2 regions of the Gallibacterium faecale genome follow, and region 1 is predicted to be linked to the other one. Evidence: riboswitches for the same ligand, from Rfam matches in the RefSeq annotation. Region 1 holds a riboswitch; the other holds the start of a gene.
What was found. A riboswitch is a leader RNA that binds a small molecule or an ion and turns the genes downstream of it on or off. The one in region 1 is predicted to bind thiamine pyrophosphate.

Region 1 (4,493 bases):
CGGAAGGTTCTGCATTAGTAACTGGTATGATTGGCGGTTATCAAACAATGGATGTGTTATCTGCAATGGCATTTGGCGGAATTGTTGCTCGTGCTTTTGCTGTCAACAAGGTGACCGAGGGTAAAACGATTGTTCGTTATACTTTAGCAGCTGGGGCAACATCTGTGATCTTATTAAGTGGATTGTATCTTTGCTTGTTCTATTTAGGGGCAACAGGTGATATGGTTGCAGTCACTTCAACTAATGGTGGGCAAATCTTCTCTCGTTATATCAATGCGTTGTTTGGTGCGCCGGGATTATGGATTATGAGTGGTATTGTGATGTTAGCGAATTTAACCACATTAGTCGGTGTAACCAGTGCGTGTGCGGATTATTTTTCACGTTTCTATCACCGCTTAAATTACCCGTTCTTTGTGATTTTATTTACTATTGCAACCATTATTATTTCAGAAACTGGATTAGATACCTTATTAAGAGTCACAATTCCAGCATTATTACTGATCTATCCAGTTGCTATTATGTTGGTAGTATTACAGTTGTTACGTAAGAAATTGCCAGTAATCAGCTGGAGTTATAACGCGACTATCGCTTTAACTACGCTGTTTAGTTTATGTGATAGCTTAAAAAATATGGGAATTTTACCAGAAAGTGTTGAAACGATTTTAAAACGCTTCCCATTCTATCAAGAAGGCTTAACTTGGTTGATTCCTGTGTTAGTGATGTTAATCCTGACAATTATTGTTGGGAAATTAAGCGGTAAAAAAGCGTAATGATAATAAAGACGACCTAAAGTAATTTAGGTTGTGAGTGATTTAAGATAATAATTATTTAACTAATCGTTATTTTCCAATTCAAGCTGCATTTCGATAGTGATAACATAAGTAACTATCTAAGTTAAGAGATGCAGCTTTTATCTTCTTTCTATCTATCTCTTTTCTTTTTTTTTAAAATTTTTCTAGCATATTAATTTTAACAATGTATTAACAAGGAAATATCATAATGGATGGCTTCCTTAGTTCTATTTCATTCTCGGTTAGTGTTACCTTACCCAATATCTTGATGTTATTTTTGGGGATCTATTTACGCCGTATCGGTATGATTAATGATCAATTTTGCCAACAAGGTTCAAAGTTGGTTTTTAATATTACTTTGCCAGCATTATTGTTTTTAAGTATTGTGCAACACCCAACAGATTATGGCGCTCAATTATAAATTATTGTGGCAGGGTATGTTGGCTGTTTAATTACGTTTCTTTTAGCAGAGTTGTTTGCGGCTCGTTATGTGGCGGATATACGAGAAAGAGGGACTTTTGTTCAAGGTGTTTTCCGAGGTAACACAGGGATTATTGGTCTATCATTATGTGCGAATGCCTATGGTACAGAGGGAATTGCTTCCGCTTCGGTTTATACTGCATTGATTACATCCTCTATAATATTTTAGCTGTAATTACCTTAAGCCGTTCACTTTCAACAACAGGCAAACCAAGTGTATTACATATTGCGAAACAAATTGCGAAGAATCCATTAATTTTGTCTATCGTTGTGGCATTAATTATCAGCAAGTTTGGCTTTTCAATTCCAAACTCATTAATGAGTACAGGCGATTATTTATCGCGAATGACGCTACCTCTAGCGTTACTTTGTACTGGCGCTAGCTTAGATTTTAAAGGCTTAGATCCCTCATCAAAATTAGCTTTTCAGTCCAGTATCGGACGTATTTTAATTGCGCCTTTTATTCTGGTGATTGTCGCTCGTCTATTTGGGCTAACAGGTATTGGTTTAGGTGTAATCTTCTTAATGTCAGCAACGCCAGTTGCAGCAGCAAGTTATCCAATGGTACGCAGTATGGGCGGTAATGCGAAAACAGCGGCGAATATTATTGGGATTACAACATTGGGTTCTATTGTTAGTTCAGCGATTGGTATTGTGATTCTTAAACAATTAAATTGGATGTAATTTTTATTGTGTAATCCATACTGATCTCGTATAGTAATGCCCGTTCTCAACGGGGTGCACCATTAAGCATAATAATTATGGAGCTGAGATAATACCCGTCGAACCTGAACTGATTAGTCGCAGCGGAGGGATTTGAGAAGCATCAAGCTATTCAAAATCCTGTTCATTGCAGTTATGTTATGGAATAGGAAACCAATTATGTTAAAAAAAGTTATCTTTGCCAGTGCTTTAACTGTAAGCACTGTTTCATTTGCCGCACCAACTACCTTAAATGTTTATACCTACGATTCTTTCTCTTCTGAATGGGGACCAGGTCCAAAGTTAGAACAACTTTTTGAAAAACAATGCCAATGTGATCTGAAATTTGTTGCTTTTGATAGTAGTGTCACTATGTTTAATCGCTTACGTTTAGAAGGGAAGAACAGTAAAGCGGATATTGCATTAGGTCTAGACCAAAGTTTATTAGAAGCGGCAGAACAATCTAAATTATTTGCAGCGACTTCAGTAGATACGTCTAGTTTAAAACTCCCGATGCAGTGGACAAGTAATACCTATATTCCGTATGACTTTGGTAGCTATGCTTTTATTTATGACAAAACAAAATTAACAACACCACCAACAACGTTAAAAGAGTTAGTCGAAAGAAAAGATTTACGGGTGATTTATCAAGATCCACGTACCAGTTCCGTAGGGCGTGGCTTATTGCTTTGGATGAATCAAGTGTATCCACAAGATCAAGTCGCTCAAGCTTGGCAGCAACTTGCTCAGCATACTGTAACTGTGGGGAAAGGTTGGAGTGATACATACGGCGCTTTCTTAAAAGGGGAAGGAGATTTGGTATTGAGTTATCGTACTTCACCTTTATACCATCTATTAAATGAACAAAATGATCATTATGCTGCAACAGTATTTAGTGAAGGAAACATCTTACAAATTGAAGTGGCGGCCAAATTAAAAGCAAGTAAACAGGCGAAATTGGCGGATCAATTCCTACAATTCTTAATTAGTCCGGAAGCACAAAAAATTATTAGCCAAAGTAATGTGATGTTTGCAGTAACTGATTCGCCGATTGAGTCTCATTATGATCAATTACGCCAACAACTATTATCTGAAAAAACGATTGATACTTCGAAAATAACACACCAACAAACGAAAGCTTGGCTAGAGACTTGGCAAAATGCTTTATCTAAATAATGAAGTTCGTGCGTTGGCTTAGGCAATCTTCCTACCTATTATCGGGATTTAGTGTTTTATGTGTGCTTGCTGCCATTTATGGCGGCAGCCTTTGGCAATTATTGCAACAAAATGCTTTATCTCAATGGGTAGGTTTATTGACCAATGAATATTTACACCAAGTCATCTATTTTAGTTTTTATCAGGCAGGGTTATCTGCATTTTTATCGGTTATTTTAGGATTACTTGTTGCTAGAGCCTTATTTTACTTGGAGTTTTCTGGCAAAAATATTCTACTAAAAATCTTTTCACTCACTTATGTGTTACCTGCATTAGTAGCAGTATTTGGCATTTTAGGAATTTATGGGTTTAATGGTTGGATTAACCAAGTTTTACGCCTGTTTCAATTACAATTACCTGATATTTATGGCTTAACAGGAATTCTATTAGCTCATTTATTTTTTAATATTCCGTTAAGTGCTAAGGTATTACATCAACGTTTACAACAACTTTCTCCTGCCCAATTTAAACTGGCCGCACAATTAAATCTACGTGGCTGGCATTTTTTCCGTTGGGTAGAGTTACCTTTTTTACGCCCAATCTGTTTCAGTTTATTTGGCTTAATCTTTTTGCTCTGTTTTACCAGTTTTACAATCGTGTTAACGCTAGGTGGTGGACCAAAATATACCACCTTAGAAGTGGCGATTTATCAAGCAATTACCTTTGATTTTGAGATTGAAACTGCGGCGTTATTAGCTATTTTGCAGTTTGTATTCTGTTTTTTGTTATTTACGATTAATAGCCGTTTTGCTCGTTATCAACAGATGGGGAATGTCAGTGAACAACAATGGCGAGTGCCGTTATCTCGCTGGCAGCGCCTGTGGCATGGATTAGTGCTACTGATAGCGGCGTTATTTATTGTTAGTCCATTATTAGAAACCTTGATAGCTGGATTAAACGCTCGTCAATTCTGGCAGCAATTACTGCAAGCTGAATTATGGCAAGCGATCATGTTTTCGCTGTTATTAGCTCCTACTGCGGCGACATTTTGTATTATGTTAGCAGTGGCTTTATTACTAACGACTCGGCAGCTTTATTGGCGAGGGCAACAAACAACTAGCCAACTCTTATTAAACATAGGCACGATTATTCTGGCGATACCAACATTAGTGTTAGCAACGGGATTATTTTTATTGTTAGGGCAAATTGATGCCAATATTGTGGTGTTATTTTTATTAGTGGCATTATGTAATGCATTTGTGGCGATGCCTTTTGCTTTACAGCTATTAACGCCAGCGTTTTATCATAATATGACCAACTATCACCGCCTTTGTTTATCACTGAATCTTCGCGGTTGGCAACGTT
Region 2 (4,493 bases), on a different contig from region 1:
CTCGTAATTGCCATTTACCTGAGAATTTGCGTTGTGAATATAAAAATAGTAATACGCCTGGTAAATAAAGGAGAACAGAGAGTAGTAAGTATTCAATTCCAGCAGCGTAAACAATCCATGTCGCGTAGAGAGTAGCGATACCTCCAACAAGTTTATAGCGCCAATGAAGGTTGTGTTGTAGTGCATATTTTAATAAGAAGCCACCGACCAATAGATAAGGGATTAATATCATTGAGGTGGAAATTAGCAGAAGTGTTTCGTAGCTGTTTCCCGTTTTCCAAACTAAAAATAAACAGAGTTGTACGGTGAGTGTTGTAAATAGTAGGGAAAAGTGAGGCACATTATGTTGATTTAGTTTAGTAAATGAAGGCGGAAAGACACCATTTTTAGCCCCTAAATGTGGGATTTCAGTAGCATATAATGTCCAACTTAAATAAGAGGATAAAACAGAAACAATTAAACAAAAGGTGATTAGCACTTTTCCCCAATTACCCACCATTGAAGTAAGGATGCCTGCCATTGATGGATTCGGCATTTCTGCGATTTCTGCACGAGGTAAGATACCTTGAGAAAGTAACGTAATTGCGACATACATTAATAGGGTAATCACGACACCGATAACTGTTGCTCGACCGATATCACTTCTTCGTTGCGCGTGTTTAGATAAAACGGCTGCACCTTCAATACCTGTAAAAACCCATAAGGTAATTAACATCGTATTCTTAACTTGATCAATTAAGGTAGCAGGTTGTTGGTCATCAGTGATGATGCCTTGTCCTTGCCAATCAGCAAAAAAACGTTGGCTGTCAAAGAAGTAAATGGCTAATCCAATAAAGAGCAGTAATGGAAAAACCTTAACGATAGTTGCAATTAAATTCACACCAGCAGCTTCTTTAATTCCTTTGGCGACTAAAGCATAGACTAACCAAGCGATACAAGAAGCACCAATAAATGACCATAAAGTATTACCTTTACCAAAAATAAGAATGTCAGACTGATCAGTAAATGTACCTAATGCTTCAAAGGCAACCACGAGATAACCAACAATTCCAATCGTGGTACAAAGCCAGTATCCCCAAGCAGAGAGAAAACCCATTAATTCGCCGAATCCTGCTCGAGCATAGCCATAGACACCACCATCTAATTCAGGACGTAAAGACGCTAAACAAGCAAATGAAAGGCCTAAGAAAATAATACCCACACCAGTAATTAGCCAACCAATTAATAAGGCTTGGGAACCTGCAACAGCAGCCATATTTTGCGGTAAGCTGAAAATACCAGAACCGATCATAGAACTAATCACTAATGCAGTTAATGCAGAAAGTCCGATTTTTGCTGTTGTCATACTATCTCCATTAACGTAAGTGTTGGGCAAGTTGTGCAATATGTTCAGGACCAATACCACAACAACCACCAATGACATTAGCGCCAATAGCCCGCCATTTCTTAGCCCAAAATAGATAGTTTTCTGGGGTACTATCTTGACGAATTTCATCAATCGCTTCGTTAGCCGCTTGCATCTCTTCTGGTTGTGGCTCAAAGGCGTTGGCATAAACACCAAGATTAACTGGGTATGGTTGTTGATCGATAACTGTTTTTGCTTGGCGTAATGCAGCTTCCATAACTTCAATTTGGCTACAATTAAACGAAATCGTGGTCGCTTTTAATGCTAAGGCTTGTTTTACTGCATCTACAACTAATTCTCCAGAACGTAATTTAGGTTCGGTTTGCATAGCGGAATCATCTAAAGTAAAAGAGCTCCAGAATGGACGAGGATCATCGCCTAATAATTTGCGCCAAGTCTGCATTTCAATAATGCTGCTTTGTGTTTCGGCTAACCAAATATCAACATAGGGAGATAACCCTTGAATTAATGGCTTCGCAAGCGTTTCTGCCTGTTCTGGATTAAATAGATCGGGATGATAAGAGCCAAATAGAGGTGGTAATGAGCCAGCGATTAATACAGATTTGCCACTTTGTTGTACGGCTTGTTGTGCTATTTTTCCTGCCCGAGCGGCAAGTTGTTCACCTTGTTGATAAAAACGTTCTCCAATATGGAAAGGCACAACCGCATAGCTATTGGTTGTAATCACATTAGCACCAGCGTTGATATAGTCTACATGAACATCACGGACAATATCTGGTGTTTCCATTAACGCTAAGGCAGACCATTCTGGTTGACGAAAAGGTGCATTACGGCGATGCAATTCACGACCCATACCGCCATCAAGAATTATTAAAGATTGCATAAATTGTTCCTAAAAAATCAAAAAGGCTGCTAAATTAGCATAGGTATTAGAGATTACAAGTAAATTAAATTGATTAGATATAATCTAAAGTTATATTCTGTTTTTCCTCTATTTTAAGTTGTATTTTCTAAAGTTTCCTTGTACATTAAACAGCGTTAGTCGGGGTGCTGCTGAGCAGCTGAGATAATACCCGTGAACCTGATACAGTTAACACTGACGTAGGAAACTAATTATGCAAACAGTTCAAATATCTTCATTTATTTCTATTTTTCTTACCCATTCTATTTTCTTTGTGTGTAATCTAGATCGTTGTTAATTGTGGATCTAGCGATGAACGCAGTGCAAATTCGCCACTTAAACCTCGCTTTTGATAAGAAAGCGTTGTTTGTTGATTTTAATTTTTGTTTGAAGCAAGGCGACTGGACAGCAATTTTAGGGCGTTCTGGGGTAGGTAAATCTACCTTATTGCGTGTGATTGCTGGTTTAGAGCAAGATTCAATTCAATCAGGTGAAATTGTTTTTCAACAGACAGACAAACAAACACAACAAGTTGCTTTTATGGCACAAAATGATGGGTTGTTTCCTTGGTTATCGGTGATTGAGAATGTGCAATTAATCCAGCATTTACAGGGACGCAAAAATAAAGCCAGTTATGCACAAGCGGAAACACTGCTGCAAGCAGTCAATATGTTGGAATATCGAGATAAGGCGTGTTATCAGCTTTCTGGAGGGCAACGCCAACGAGTTGCCTTAGCGAGAACATTAATGCAGTCAGCCGAAATTGTATTAATGGATGAGCCTTTTTCAGCGTTAGATGTAGTGACTCGATTACAACTGCAAACCTTATCCCGTCAATTATTAGCAAACAAAACGGTACTATTGATTACCCATGATCCGCAAGAAGCATTAATGCTTTGTGATCAGATTTTTGTGTTGCAAAAGCAGTCAGGACAAGTGGTATTAACGCCGCCAATTACGCCAACAATACGTTCTCCAGAACAAGCAGAATTTTGGCAATTACATCAACACTTATTATGCCAATTACAGCAAGGAGAATGATAAATGCAGCATTTTTCTTCTTTGATTAAATCGCTTTTATTGTCCTGTTCACTTTTGTTGTTATGGCAAGCCACAGTGGTTGTTTTTGATTTACCCCACTATATGTTACCCAAACCAATTGATGTATTGGATCAACTGCAATCAAAAACTGCCTTACTATTGGCACATATTCAAGTGACTTTATTGGAAATTTTATTAGGGCTTTGCTTAGGTTTTTTATTAGGGTTACTTTCCGCTTTATTGCTCTCCTTGTCTAATTGGCTTTCCTCTTTGTTATTACCTTTATTAATTGTTTCTCAAGCGATTCCAGTATTTGCGATTGCCCCTTTATTAGTGCTTTGGTTTGGTTACGGAATGGCTTCAAAAATCGCAATGACGATTTTGATTATTTATTTTCCAGTGACAGCAGCTTGTTATGACGGTTTACGCAATACGCCAACAACCTGGTTAGAACTCAGTAAAACCATGAGTGCCACGCCATTACAAATTTTATGGCGAGTACGTTTGCCGGCGGCATTACCTTCATTAGCATCTGGATTACGAATTGCCGTCACCATAGCACCGATTGGTGCCGTGATTGGCGAATGGGTAGGTTCTAATCAAGGTTTGGGCTATTTAATGTTACACGCCAATGCTCGAATGCAGGTGGATTTAATGTTTGCAGCGTTGTTTGTGTTGATGTTTATCACATTACTGTTCTTTTTCTTAACCGACAAATTGTTGCGTTACTTTCTCCCTTGGGCAAACCAATTACGTTAATTATTGTGAGGAAATTATGTCGATTACCCAGCAACTAATACAAAATGCCGCACCTTATTGGCAAGATTATGTTGAACATCGTTTTGTGCAACAACTGGCAACAGGAACATTAGCTAAACCATGTTTTCAACATTATCTTAAACAAGATTACCATTATTTGTTGCATTACAGCCGTGCTTTAGCGTTGGCTATGTATAAATGCGATAACTTTTCTGCATTAACAGCGATTAGCCATGATTTACAAGCGATTTTAACAGAGGTAAAGACACATATTGCGTATTGTGAAGAATGGCACGTGAGTTTAGAAGAGTTACAACAAACACCAGAGTCAGCTGCGTGTATCGCTTATTCTCGTTATGTACTCGATTGTGGCGCACAAGGAACATTAGCGGAACTATATGCAGCCATTGCACCTTGTATTTTAGG

Region 2: it holds a riboswitch for thiamine pyrophosphate, as region 1 does, so the genes downstream of both, PF272_RS12420 (ABC transporter ATP-binding protein) here and thiB (thiamine ABC transporter substrate binding subunit) in region 1, are expected to answer to the same signal.

The regions. Positions count from the first base shown of each region.
Region 1 covers NZ_JAQIBB010000053.1:16,198-20,690, reverse strand. Annotated here, with positions in the region: gene brnQ (branched-chain amino acid transport system II carrier protein) at 1-770, shown strand, start outside; gene PF272_RS05300 (AEC family transporter) at 1,000-1,212, shown strand; gene PF272_RS05295 (AEC family transporter) at 1,359-1,955, shown strand; TPP riboswitch at 1,996-2,104, shown strand; gene thiB (thiamine ABC transporter substrate binding subunit) at 2,154-3,149, shown strand; gene thiP (thiamine/thiamine pyrophosphate ABC transporter permease) at 3,158-4,493, shown strand, end outside.
Region 2 covers NZ_JAQIBB010000123.1:26,577-31,069, reverse strand. Annotated here, with positions in the region: gene PF272_RS12430 (basic amino acid/polyamine antiporter) at 1-1,345, opposite strand, end outside; gene PF272_RS12425 (homocysteine S-methyltransferase family protein) at 1,356-2,249, opposite strand; TPP riboswitch at 2,400-2,491, shown strand; gene PF272_RS12420 (ABC transporter ATP-binding protein) at 2,580-3,308, shown strand; gene PF272_RS12415 (ABC transporter permease) at 3,312-4,067, shown strand; gene tenA (thiaminase II) at 4,084-4,493, shown strand, end outside.